One region of the Streptomyces sp. NBC_00094 genome, then DNA from elsewhere that is predicted to be linked to it. Evidence: riboswitches for the same ligand, from Rfam matches in the RefSeq annotation. Region 1 holds a riboswitch; each other region holds the start of a gene.
What was found. Region 1 has a riboswitch for cobalamin ahead of cobN (cobaltochelatase subunit CobN). Riboswitches for the same ligand answer to the same signal wherever they lie in the genome.
Positions count from the first base shown of each region.

Region 2: it holds a riboswitch for cobalamin, as region 1 does, so the genes downstream of both, OG580_RS24190 (ribonucleoside-diphosphate reductase subunit alpha) here and cobN (cobaltochelatase subunit CobN) in region 1, are expected to answer to the same signal.
Region 3: it holds a riboswitch for cobalamin, as region 1 does, so the genes downstream of both, OG580_RS02345 (energy-coupling factor ABC transporter permease) here and cobN (cobaltochelatase subunit CobN) in region 1, are expected to answer to the same signal.

Region 1 covers NZ_JAPEMB010000001.1:3,905,243-3,909,257, forward strand. The annotation lists gene cobN (cobaltochelatase subunit CobN) at 1-2,488, opposite strand, end outside; cobalamin riboswitch at 2,567-2,716, opposite strand; gene OG580_RS17120 (cobalamin biosynthesis protein CobG) at 2,795-4,015, shown strand, end outside.
Region 2 covers NZ_JAPEMB010000001.1:5,416,869-5,420,883, reverse strand. The annotation lists gene mctP (monocarboxylate uptake permease MctP) at 1-1,066, shown strand, start outside; gene OG580_RS24195 (GNAT family N-acetyltransferase) at 1,150-1,650, shown strand; cobalamin riboswitch at 1,688-1,832, shown strand; gene OG580_RS24190 (ribonucleoside-diphosphate reductase subunit alpha) at 1,964-4,015, shown strand, end outside.
Region 3 covers NZ_JAPEMB010000001.1:510,032-514,046, reverse strand. The annotation lists gene cbiQ (cobalt ECF transporter T component CbiQ) at 1-43, opposite strand, end outside; gene OG580_RS02350 (energy-coupling factor ABC transporter substrate-binding protein) at 50-619, opposite strand; gene OG580_RS02345 (energy-coupling factor ABC transporter permease) at 616-1,314, opposite strand; cobalamin riboswitch at 1,343-1,576, opposite strand; gene OG580_RS02340 (PTS-dependent dihydroxyacetone kinase phosphotransferase subunit DhaM) at 1,687-2,094, opposite strand; gene dhaL (dihydroxyacetone kinase subunit DhaL) at 2,091-2,711, opposite strand; gene dhaK (dihydroxyacetone kinase subunit DhaK) at 2,738-3,730, opposite strand.

The sequences.
Region 1 (4,015 bases):
AGTAGAAGTTCCGGCCCGTCGGAAGGACGTTGACCAGGCCGCGGAGCGGGGAGCCGGACGGGCCCGCCGGGACGAAGCCGCCGTTCAGGGCGTGCACGGCGTGGGTCAGCTCGTCGGTGGTGCCGGCGAGCCGCGGCACGACCTGCTCGCAGGCGAAGCGGAGGACCGTCTTCACGGACTCCAGCTGGATCCCGTACGCCGTGCCGCCCATCGGCGGGGCGCCCAGGCCCAGTACGGCGGCGTCCGTGATCGCGTCCACGGACCAGCCGACGGCCTCCATGGCCTCGACCACCCGGCGGGCGCGCTCCTCGATGTCGTCGGTCCTGGCCCGGTCCATGGCCGACTCGTCCAGGCCCAGCGCCTCGCGCAGGCCCGGCAGCGCCTGCGTACCGCCCCAGATCTGCCGGGCGCGCAGGATGGAGAGGACCAGGTTGACCCGGGCCTCGCCCTCCGGCGCCCCGCCGAGGACGTGCAGGCCGTCCCTGATCTGCGCGTCCTTGATCTCGCACAGCCAGCCGTCGACGTGCAGCAGGAAGTCGTCGAAGCCGTCGTCCTCCGGACGGTCCTCGAGTCCCAGGTCGTGGTCGAGCTTGGCGGCCTGGATCAGCGTCCAGATCTGGGCACGGATCGCGGGCAGCTTGCCCGGGTCCATGGACGAGATCTGCGCGTACTCGTCGAGGAGCTGCTCCAGGCGCGCGATGTCGCCGTACGACTCGGCGCGCGCCATCGGCGGCACCAGGTGGTCGACGAGGGTCGCGTGGACGCGCCGCTTGGCCTGCGTGCCCTCGCCCGGGTCGTTGACGAGGAAGGGGTAGATCAGGGGGATGTCACCGAGGGCCGCGTCCGGGCCGCAGGCCGCGGACAGACCGGCGTTCTTGCCGGGCAGCCACTCCAGGTTGCCGTGCTTGCCCAGGTGGACCATGGCGTCGGCGCCGAAGCCGCCGTCCTCGGAGCGGGCGGCGATCCAGCGGTAGGCGGCCAGGTAGTGGTGGGACGGCGGCAGATCGGGGTCGTGGTAGATCGCGATCGGGTTCTCGCCGAAGCCGCGCGGCGGCTGGATGAGGACCAACAGGTTCCCGCGGCGCAGGGCGGCGAGCACGATGTCGCCCTCCGGGTTGCGCGACCGGTCCAGGAACATCTCGCCGGGCGCCGGGCCCCAGTGCTCCTCGACGGACTCACGCAGCTCGGCGGGGAGTTCGGCGTACCAGCGCTTGTAGTCGGCGGCCGGGATGCGGACCGGGTTGCGGGCCAGCTGCTCCTCGGTCAGCCAGTCCTGGTCGTGGCCGCCGGCCTCGATGAGGGCGTAGATCAGCTCGTCGCCGTCGCCGGAGACCAGACCGGGCAGCTCCTCGGCGGGACCGAAGTCGTATCCCTCCGCGATCAGTCGCCGCAGGAGGGAGACGGCGGAGGCGGGCGTGTCCAGACCGACGGCGTTGCCGATGCGGGAGTGCTTCGTCGGGTACGCGGAGAGGACGAGCGCCAGCTTCTTCTCGGCGTTCGGGATGTGACGCAGGCGCGCGTGGCGCACGGCGATCCCGGCGACGCGGGCCGCGCGCTCGGCGTCCGCGACGTACGCGGGCAGGCCGTCCGCGTCGATCTCCTTGAAGGAGAAGGGGACGGTGATGAGCCGGCCGTCGAACTCGGGCACGGCGACCTGGCTCGCCGCGTCCAGCGGCGACAGGCCCTCGTCGTTCTCCTCCCAGTTCGCGCGCGAACCGGTCAGGCACAGCGCCTGCAGGATCGGCACGTCGAGCCCGGCGAGCGCGCCCGCGTCCCAGGCCTCCTCGTCGCCGCCGGCCTGCGCCTCGGCGGGCTTGGTGCCGCCCGCGGCGAGGACGGTCGTGACGATCGCGTCGGCGGTACGGAGCCGGTCGAGCAGCTCGGGCTCGGGGGCCCGCAGGGACGCCACGTACAGCGGGAGCGCCTGCGCGCCGGCGTTCTCGATCGCCGCGCAGAGGGTGTCCACGAAGGCGGTGTTCCCGCTCATGTGGTGGGCGCGGTAGTAGAGCACCGCGATGGTCGGGCCGTCCGTGCGTCCCGGGGTGCGCTCCAGCGGGCCCCAGGTGGGGGCGGCGGCCGGGGCCTCGAAGCCGTGGCCGGTGAGGAGGACCGTGTCGGAGAGGAAGCGGGCCAGCTGCGCCAGGTTGGCGGGGCCGCCGTGCGCGAGGTAGGCGTGCGCCTCGGTGGCGACGCCGACGGGGACGGTCGAGGTCTCCATCAGCTGGGCGTCGGGGGCCTGTTCGCCGCTGAGCACGACGACCGGCTTCCCGGCGGCGCGGATCGCGTCCAGGCCCTCCTCCCAGGAGCGGAGGCCGCCGAGGAGGCGGACGACGACGAGCTCGACGCCGTCGAGGAGGCCGGGCAGTTCGGCGAGGGGCAGCCGGGAGGGGTTGGCGAAGCGGTACTCGACCGGTCCGCCGGCCGAGGCGGCGTTCGCCGCACGGGCGCTGAGCAGGTCGGTGTCGGAGTGCGACAGCAGCAGAAGCATGGCGTGCGCAGGCCCTTCCTCGGGGTTGTCCGCGCCCCGGGTGGTCGTGTGGGTTGGGGCCTCCCCTGCTCGAGCGAAGCCGAGAGCTTGGGGAAGGGAGTTCCTGACTCACCGGTCCCGGGATCGTGCTTGCGCACAGCCCGGGGCGGCTCACAGTGGCGGGACCGCGCCGGATTCTCACCGGGCTTCCTCCCCGGGGTCCTGGGACCCCATGCCGATCTGCATCCTAGATCGTGCCGTCGCGGGGCGGGGCGGGCCGTCGAGTCGGCCGGATCACACCCGGTGGTGGGCCGGTTCCCCGTGGGTATGCTCGCCGCCATGCCGCCCACCCCACCCACGACGCCCGAACGGGACGAAGCTCGCATTCGGGACCGTGGCGACGCCTGCCCCGGGGCGCTGCGCCTGCACGCCGCCGACGACGGCCGACTGGCCCGACTCCGGCTGCCCGCAGGGCGCCTGACGGCTCGCCAGGTCGAGACGCTGGCGTACGCGGCGGAGTCCCTCGGCGACGGGCGGATCAGCCTCACCTCCCGGGGGAACGCCGAGCTGCGCGGCCTCACCGAGGGCTGCGGCACGGAGCTCGCCGCGCTCCTCACGGAAGCGGGCCTGCTGCCCTCCCCCACGCACGAACGCGTCCGCAACATCGTGGTCTCGCCCGCCGCCGGCCTCGACGGACTCGGCGGCCCCGAGGTCCAGTTGTGGGCCCGTGACCTGGACGGCCTGCTGTGCGCCGAGCCCTGGGCGGCGGCGCTTTCCGGCCGATTCCTCTTCGTCCTCGACGACGGGCGCGGAGACGTGGCGGGACTCGGCGGAGATGTGACCTTGGTCGCAGTGGAGCCGGGTTCCGCGCTCCTGCACGTCGGCGGGCAGGCCTTCCGGGTCGGCGGGGACGACGCGCCCCCGGCCGCGCTCGCCGCCGCCGGAGCCTTCCTGGCCGCCGCCGGCGAGGCCGGGAACGGGGCCTGGCGGATGCGGGAACTGCCGGAGGGGTGCGCCCCGGACGTGGCGGGCGCGCTCGCCCGCGCGGGGATCGCGGCGGAGCCCGTACCGGACCGGGAACTTCCCGAGGGCACGCCCCTCACTCCCGGGCCCCTCGCCCCCGGGCCCCTCACTCCCACGCCCCCCGGCCCGATCGGCCCCGCCTCCCTCACCCCCGGCCCGATCGGCCCCGCCTCCCTCTACGTTCTGGCCCCCCTCGGCCGTCTCACCGCCGCCCAACTGCGCGCGCTGCTGCCCGCCGAGGAGGTACGGCTCACGCCGTGGCGCGGAGCGGTGGTCGTCGGGGCGACGGGCGAGGACCGGCTCGCCGCCCTCGCCTCGTACGGGCTGATCACCCGCCCCGACTCCCCCTGGGCGGGCGTCAGCGCCTGCACGGGGCGGCCCGGCTGCGCCAAGTCCCTCGCGGACGTCCGCGCCGACGCGACCCCGGGGCGGCCCGGCCCCACCGGGCACCCCGCCGCCCCCGCGCACCCCGCCCCCGCAGGCCTCCCCGTCCACTACTCCGGGTGCGAACGCCGCTGCGGCCAT
Region 2 (4,015 bases), 1.5 Mb from region 1:
CTCCTCGGGGCTGCGCGCGCCCGCGCTCATCGCCTTCGTCAAGGACACCCTGATCTACATCGTCATCGCCGTGGCGATCATCTACATCCCGATCAAGCTCGGCGGCTTCGACGAGATCTTCGCCAAGGCCGGCGAGGCCTACGCGCAGACCAACCCGGCGACCGGCAAGCCGCGCGGCACGCTGGTCCCCGGCGAGGCGGGCCAGTGGACGTACGCGACGCTGGCGCTCGGCTCGGCGCTCGCGCTCTTCATGTACCCGCACTCGATCACGGCGACGCTGTCCTCGCGCAGCCGTGAGGTGATCCGCCGCAACACCACGATCCTGCCGCTGTACTCGCTGATGCTGGGCCTGCTCGCGCTGCTCGGCTTCATGGCGATCGCCGCCGGGATCCAGGTCAAGAACGGCCAGCTCGCCATCCCGCAGCTCTTCGAGACCATGTTCCCGGACTGGTTCGCGGGCGTCGCCTTCGCCGCGATCGGCATCGGCGCGCTCGTCCCGGCCGCGATCATGTCGATCGCCGCGGCCAACCTCTTCACCCGCAACATCTACAAGGACTTCATCAAGCCCGACGCGACCCCGGCCCAGGAGACCAAGGTCTCCAAGCTCGTCTCGCTGCTGGTGAAGGTCGGCGCGCTCGCCTTCGTCCTCACCATGGACAAGACGGTCGCGATCAACTTCCAGCTGCTCGGCGGCATCTGGATCCTCCAGACCTTCCCGGCGCTGGTCGGCGGCCTCTTCACCCGCTGGTTCCACCGCTGGGCGCTGCTCGCCGGCTGGGCCGTCGGCATGGTCTACGGCACGGTCGCCGCGTACGGCGTCGCCAGCCCGACGCAGAAGCACTTCGGCGGATCCTCCGCCGAGATCCCGGGTATCGGCGAGATCGGCTACATCGGCCTCACCGCCTTCGTCCTCAACCTCGTCGTCACGGTCGTCCTGACCTTCGTCCTCAAGGCCGTCAAGGCCCCCGAGGGCGTCGACGAGACCTCCCCCGAGGACTACACGGCCGACGCGGGCGACGCTCCGGCCCGCAAGGAGGCCCCGAAGGTCGACGCCGGAGTGCACTGACCGTACGACCTGCAGGAAGGGGCCCGGGATCTCCGACAGGAAATCCCGGGCCCCTTTCCCGTGCCCCGAGGCAGACTGCTCCCATGGACTTCACGATCAGGGCGGTACGGCCCGAGGAGTACGAGGAGCTCGGCGAACTCACCGGGCTGACCTACCTGAACGACGGGCTGCTGCTGCACGGGGCCGACGACTTCTACCTGGACGTGCTCCGGGACACGGCCCGGCGGGCCCGCGAGGCCGAGGTGCTCGTCGCCGTCGACGCGGAGGACGGGATCATCGGCGGGGTGACCTTCGCCCCCGGCGCCACCACCTGGGCGGACATCGCCGTCGCCGGCGAGGCCGAGTTCCGGATGCTGGTGGTCTCCCCGAAGGCCCGCGGCAGGGGCGTCGGAGAGGCGCTCGTACGCTTCTGCGCGGACCGGGCGCGGGCTCTGCCGGGCTGCGCGCGGCTCGTGCTCTCCACGGACCCGAAGATGGTCGCGGCGCACCGGATCTACGAGCGGATGGGCTTCGTGCGCACCCCCGAGCGGGACTGGGATCCGGTTCCCGGGCACAGTCTGCGGACGTACGCCCTGGAGTTCTGACCCACGGGACGACACAACATGTGGGGGGTGCGATGAGCGGCGCCCCCCACATGTATGCTCGACCTCGCTGTCGACGCAGGGAAATCCGGCGCGAATCCGGAACTGTCCCGCAACGGTGTGCTTCGTACCCATACGCGCGTACGAGGTGAGTCCGAGGACCTGCCGACAGCGCGCCCGGTCCGTCCGTTCCGGGTGTCACTGACGTCCGGGCCTCGCGGAGTGGGCCGGTGGACGCGGCGCGTCCGGCGTACGGACGGCCGCCTGCCCGCCTTCCCCCGCCGCGGCCCCGAGCCGAGCGAGGGAGAGCCCCCACGTGACCATCGCGCCCGCCGATCCGGCCACGGCGATCGAGAGCGACGGACCCGGCACCGTGCTGCTGCGGACCCTGACCGATCTCACCGCCGACCTCCCCGACACCGACCCCGGCAAGGTCGCCGCCGCCGCCCTCCGCGGCCGCAGCGCCACGGCGGACGAGGCGGAACTGCGCGAGCTGGCCACCGAGGCGGCCGCGGGGCTCATCTCCGAGGACCCGGCCTACTCCCGGCTCGCGGCCCGGCTCCTGACGATCACGATCGCCGACGAGGCGGCCGGCCAGGGCGCGGTCTCCTTCTCGGCCTCCGTGGCCGTCGGCCACCGCGAGGGCCTGATCGCCGACCGCACCGCCGACTTCGTGGCGCTGCACGCGGACCGGCTCGACGCGACCGTCGACGGCGCCGCCGACGACCGCTTCGGCTACTTCGGTCTGCGCACCCTCTTCTCGCGCTACCTGCTGCGTCACCCGATCACCCGCAAGGTGATCGAGACCCCGCAGCACTTCATGCTGCGCGTGGCCTGCGGCCTGGCCGAGGACGAGAGCGTCCGCGCGCTCGACGAGGTCGGCGCGCTGTACGGCCTGATGAGCCGTCTGGACTACCTGCCGTCCTCCCCCACGCTGTTCAACTCCGGCACCCGCCACCCGCAGATGTCCTCCTGCTACCTCCTCGACTCCCCGCAGGACGAGCTGGACTCCATCTACGACCGCTACCACCAGGTCGCGCGCCTCTCCAAGCACGCCGGCGGCATCGGGCTCTCCTACTCCCGCATCCGCGCGCGCGGTTCGCTGATCCGGGGCACCAACGGGCACTCCAACGGCATCGTCCCGTTCCTCAAGACCCTCGACGCCTCCGTCGCCGCCGTGAACCAGGGCGGCCGACGCAAGGGCGCCGCCGCCGTCTACCTGGAGACCTGGCACGCGGACATCGAGGAGTTCCTGGAGCTCCGCGACAACACGGGCGAGGACCAGCGCCGTACGCACAACCTCAACCTGGCGCACTGGATCCCGGACGAGTTCATGCGCCGGGTCAACGCCGACGCCAAGTGGTCGCTCTTCTCCCCGGCGGACGTGCCCGAGCTCGTCGACCTGTGGGGCGAGGAGTTCGACGCGGCCTACCGCGCCGCCGAGGCCAAGGGCCTGGCCCGCAAGACGATGCCGGCCCGCGACCTCTACGGCCGGATGATGCGGACCCTGGCCCAGACCGGCAACGGCTGGATGACCTTCAAGGACGCCTCGAACCGGACGGCCAACCAGACCGCCGAGCCCGGCACGGTCGTCCACTCCTCGAACCTGTGCACCGAGATCATCGAGGTCACGAACGACGGCGAGACGGCCGTCTGCAACCTCGGTTCGGTGAACCTGGGTTCGTTCGTGGTCGGCGGGGACATCGACTGGGAGCGGCTCGACGCGACCGTCCGTACGGCCGTCACCTTCCTCGACCGGGTCGTCGACATCAACTTCTACCCGACCGAGCAGGCCGGGCGTTCCAACGCCCGCTGGCGGCCGGTGGGCCTGGGCGCGATGGGCCTCCAGGACGTCTTCTTCCAGCTGAAGCTGCCCTTCGACTCCCCCGAGGCGCGCGCGCTGTCCACCCGTATCGCGGAGCGGATCATGCTCGCCGCGTACGAGGCCTCCGCCGACCTCGCCGAGCGCAGCGGCCCGCTCCCGGCCTGGGAGAAGACCCGTACGGCCCGCGGTGTCCTGCACCCGGACCACTACGACGTCGAGCTGAACTGGCCGGAGCGCTGGGCGGCCCTGCGCGAGCGGATCGCCGCGGTCGGCATGCGCAACAGCCTGCTCCTGGCGATCGCGCCGACGGCGACCATCGCCTCGATCGCCGGCGTCTACGAGTGCATCGAGCCGCAGGTCTCCAACCTCTTCAAGCGCGAGACGCTGTCGGGCGAGTTCCTCCAGGTCAACTCGTACCTGGTCGACGAGCTGAAGCGGCTCGGCGTGTGGGACGCCCAGACCCGGGACGCGCTGCGCGACGCCAGCGGCTCGGTGGCGGGCTTCACCTGGATCCCGGCCGAGGTGCGCGAGCTGTACCGCACG
Region 3 (4,015 bases), 3.4 Mb from region 1:
GGCGCCAGCGACTGCTGTGCGCCGCCGCGTCGATCGGCAGCATGGTCGGCTACGCGTCCTTGCCACTGACGGGGGAGGCGCTGGACGAGGCGCTCCCAGGGGCGCCCGAGGCGCCCGGGGCACCGGCGGCCGCCGAGGCGCCCGATTCACGGGCGGCCGTCGAGGGATCAGCTTCACGGGCGGCCGTCGAGGGATCAGCTTCACCGGCGGCCGTCGAGGTACGCGCTCCACTGGCGGCCGTCGAGGTGTCCGATGCACCGGCTGCCTTCGGGACATCCGTCCCGGGGGCAGCAGCCGACGCCACGGCGCGGGCCTCGCCCTGTCGGCGTCCGCGCCGCACGCCGAAGTAGTACGCGAGGACGCCGGCGCCCAGCGCGGCCTGGAGGGCGAAGAGCGCCGACTCGATCTCCCCGGACGGCGGCTCGTACAAGGGGCTGAACCACGGTTCGTAGTCCGGTCGGAGTTCCGTGATGGCGGTCTCCGCCTCCGCGTCCGCCCCGGTGAAGGGCTCCTCCTTGTGGTCGCCGAGCCCCAGCGCGAGCGGCAGCACGGCGAGTGCGGCGACGACGAGCAGCAGCAGGGCGTTGATCTTCGTGTTCCGGCTGACGGTGAGGCTCATCGCGCCGTCGCCTCCTCGCGTCGCTTCGTGGCCGTCCGCCCCAGGACACCCAGCCGGGTCAGTTCGCCCTTGCTGGACTGCGTGAGCAGTCGCATCACGAGCACGGTGAGCAGGCCCTCGCTCACCGCCAGGGGGATCTGGGTGACGGCGAAGATGCCGCCGAACTTGGCCAGGGCCCCCATCACGCCGCTGCCCTGGTCCGGGAAGGCGAGTGCGAGCTGCACGCTCGTGACGCAGTAGGTGGAGAGATCGGCGACGAACGCGCCGAAGAAGACGGCGACCATCAGCGGCGCGCCGAACCGGCGGACCAGCAGATAGGTCCCGTACCCGGCCCACGGACCGACGATCGCCATCGAGAAGGCGTTCGCGCCGAGCGTGGTCAGCCCGCCGTGGGCGAGCAACAGGGCCTGGAAGAGCAGGGTGATCGTGCCCAGGACCGCCATGATCGGCGGCCGGAAGAGGATCGCGCCGAGACCCGTACCCGTCGGGTGCGAGCAACTGCCCGTCACCGAGGGGAGCTTGAGCGCGGACAGGACGAACGTGAAGGCGCCGGAGGCGCCGAGCAGCAGGGTGGACTCGGGGTTGGACCGCACCTCGCGGGTGAGCGCGCGGACCCCGTGGACGATGAACGGAGCGGCCGCGACACCCCAGGCGGCGGCGTGTGCGGGGGGCAGATACCCCTCGGCTATATGCATGGTCGGGAGACCCTCTCCAGCACCTCGTGGATGGACAACGCACCCTGGCCGGTCTCCTGGCTGACGGTCATACGCCCCGGCTCCGCCTTCCCACACCGCGGCGGTCTCCCGCATCGGTCCAGTGGCTTGCCCGAGGGTGTCTCCCCCGGGTGTGGAGCCGGAACTCCCGATCACAGTGGCGAGGGCCGCACCGGTACCGCACCGGTTTCCCGTACACCAAGGCCCTGCGACACTAGTGCGTTGACCAGGTACATCACAACGCGGCGTTCCCGGGCGGTAGCGCGGAGTGGTGCCGTCAGGCCCGCGACCGCACCGAACGCGACGCGTGTCGGCGGGCGACGGCCACCACCCCGCCCGCCGGATCGCCCGCGCTCACTCCTTGCGGTAGGCGTACGCCTCCGAGGCCGCGGCGGCCACCGCGTCGAGATCCCCGCCGGCGCTCGCCGTGACCAGCGCGGCGACCGCGCCCTCGACGAACGGCGCGTCGACCAGACGGGACCCCTCGGGCAGTTCGTCCCCCTCGGCGAGCAGCACCTTCACGGTCAGCACCGCGCTGCCCAGGTCGACCAGGAGCGCCACCCCGGCACCGCGGTCGACGGCCTTCGCCGCCGCGGTGATCAGCTCGGCGCTCGTCCCCAGGCCGCCGTCGGGGAGCCCGCCCGCCGGCAGGATCGGCGCCGTCCCGCCGCCGCCCGCGAGCCCCTGGGCGAGCGCGGCCACCGAGGCCGCGACCGCCGCGCTGTGCGAGACCAGCACGATGCCGACCTGCGCCGCACTCACGAGACCCCCTCCGCCCGGGCCGTCCCGTCGAGCTCCGCGAACAGCAGCGCCGACGAGGTCGCCCCCGGATCCTGGTGCCCGATCGACCGCTCCCCGAGATAACTCGCCCTGCCCTTGCGGGCCTGGAGGGGTACGGTCGCGAGGGCGCCCTCCTCGGCCGCCGCGCGCGCCGCCCCGAACGAGCTCCGCAGCGCCTCCACGGCCGGGACGAGCGCGTCCAGCATCGTCTTGTCGCCGACCTGGGCGCCGCCCAACTGCGACACGGCGGCCACACCGGCGGCGAAGGCCTCCGCCAGCCGCTCCCTGCCGACGTACGCGTCCTCGCCGAGCGCCTTCCCGGTGCGACGCAGCAGCGTCCCGTACAGCGGCCCCGAAGCCCCGCCCACCGTGGAGATCAGCTGCCGCCCGGCGGCGACGAGCACCGCGCCCGGCGTCGCCGGCGGCTCCTTCGCCAGCAGCTCCGTCACGGCGGCGAACCCGCGCTTCAGATTGGCCCCGTGGTCGGCGTCCCCGATCGCGGAGTCCAGCTCGGTGAGCCGGTCGGCCTCACGGTCGACGGCACCGGCCGTCGCCTCCAGCCAGCGCACCAGGAACTCCGCGCCGAACGTCTCGCCCATGTCGCTCCCCTCCGGCATCCGTCGTCTCACCGACCCCACCGCAGCGCGGGAGTCCGTACGGGCGCGTCCCACAGCCGCAACAGCTCCTCGTCGACCTCGCACAGGGTCACCGAACAGCCGGCCATGTCGAGCGAGGTCACGTAGTTCCCGACGAGCGTCCGGGCCACCGGGACCCGGCGCTCGCCCAGCACGCGCTGCACCTCGGCGTTGAAGCCGTACAGCTCCAGGAGGGGGGTCCCGCCCATCCCGTTGACCAGCACGAGCACCGGACCCGAGGGGCGGAGCTCCTCGACCACGAGATCGACGGCGTAGTCCGCGATCTCCCGCGAGGTCATCATGGCGCGCCGCTCACGGCCCGGCTCGCCGTGGATCCCCACGCCCAACTCCAGCTCACCGTCCGGGAGGGCGAAGGTGGGGCTGCCCTTGGCAGGGGTCGTACAGGCACTCAGCGCCACACCGAAGGACCGGCACCGCTCGTTCACCCGCCGGGCGATCGCCTCCACCCGCTCCAGCGGGGCGCCCTCCTCGGCGGCCGCCCCCGCGATCTTCTCCACGAACAGGGTGCCCCCGGTTCCGCGCCGCCCCGCCGTGTACAGACTGTCCGTCACCGCCACGTCGTCGTCGACCAGGACCTTCGCGACCTGGATGCCCTCGTCCTCGGCGAGCTCCGCCGCCATCTCGAAGTTGAGCACGTCACCGGTGTAGTTCTTGACGACGAACAACACCCCGGCACCGCTGTCGACCGCCGCCGCTGCCCGCACCATCTGATCGGGCACGGGCGAGGTGAACACCTCCCCGGGACACGCGGCCGAGAGCATCCCGGGCCCCACGAACCCCCCGTGCAACGGCTCGTGCCCGGACCCACCCCCGGAGACCAGCGCCACCTTCCCGGCCACGGGCGCGTCCCGTCGCAGGACGATCCGCCGCTCGACGTCCACGGTCAGCTCGGGATGGGCGGCGGCCATCCCGCGCAACGCGTCGGACACGACGGTCTCCGGAACATTGATGAGCATCCTCATGGGTACCTCCTGATGAGATTCGCAGGCGAGCCGCTGAGCAAGGGTTTTTGCAGGTCAGAGCATGTGGTGTGAATTGTCGATCTTGGCGGTTCGTGACTGCTGGGGGCGGTTCCGGGCGGTACTGATGCTGACTCGACGCCGACCTTCCTGATGGTTCGTCAGGTGTGGGGCGAGGGGATGAGCTTTGCGAATGCGCATCATGGCGCAATTATCGACGCGAAGTCTGGGGCGCGCACCGGTGCGTCATCGGCCGGATCCGGGCGATTCTCACTCCTGTGAGCCTTG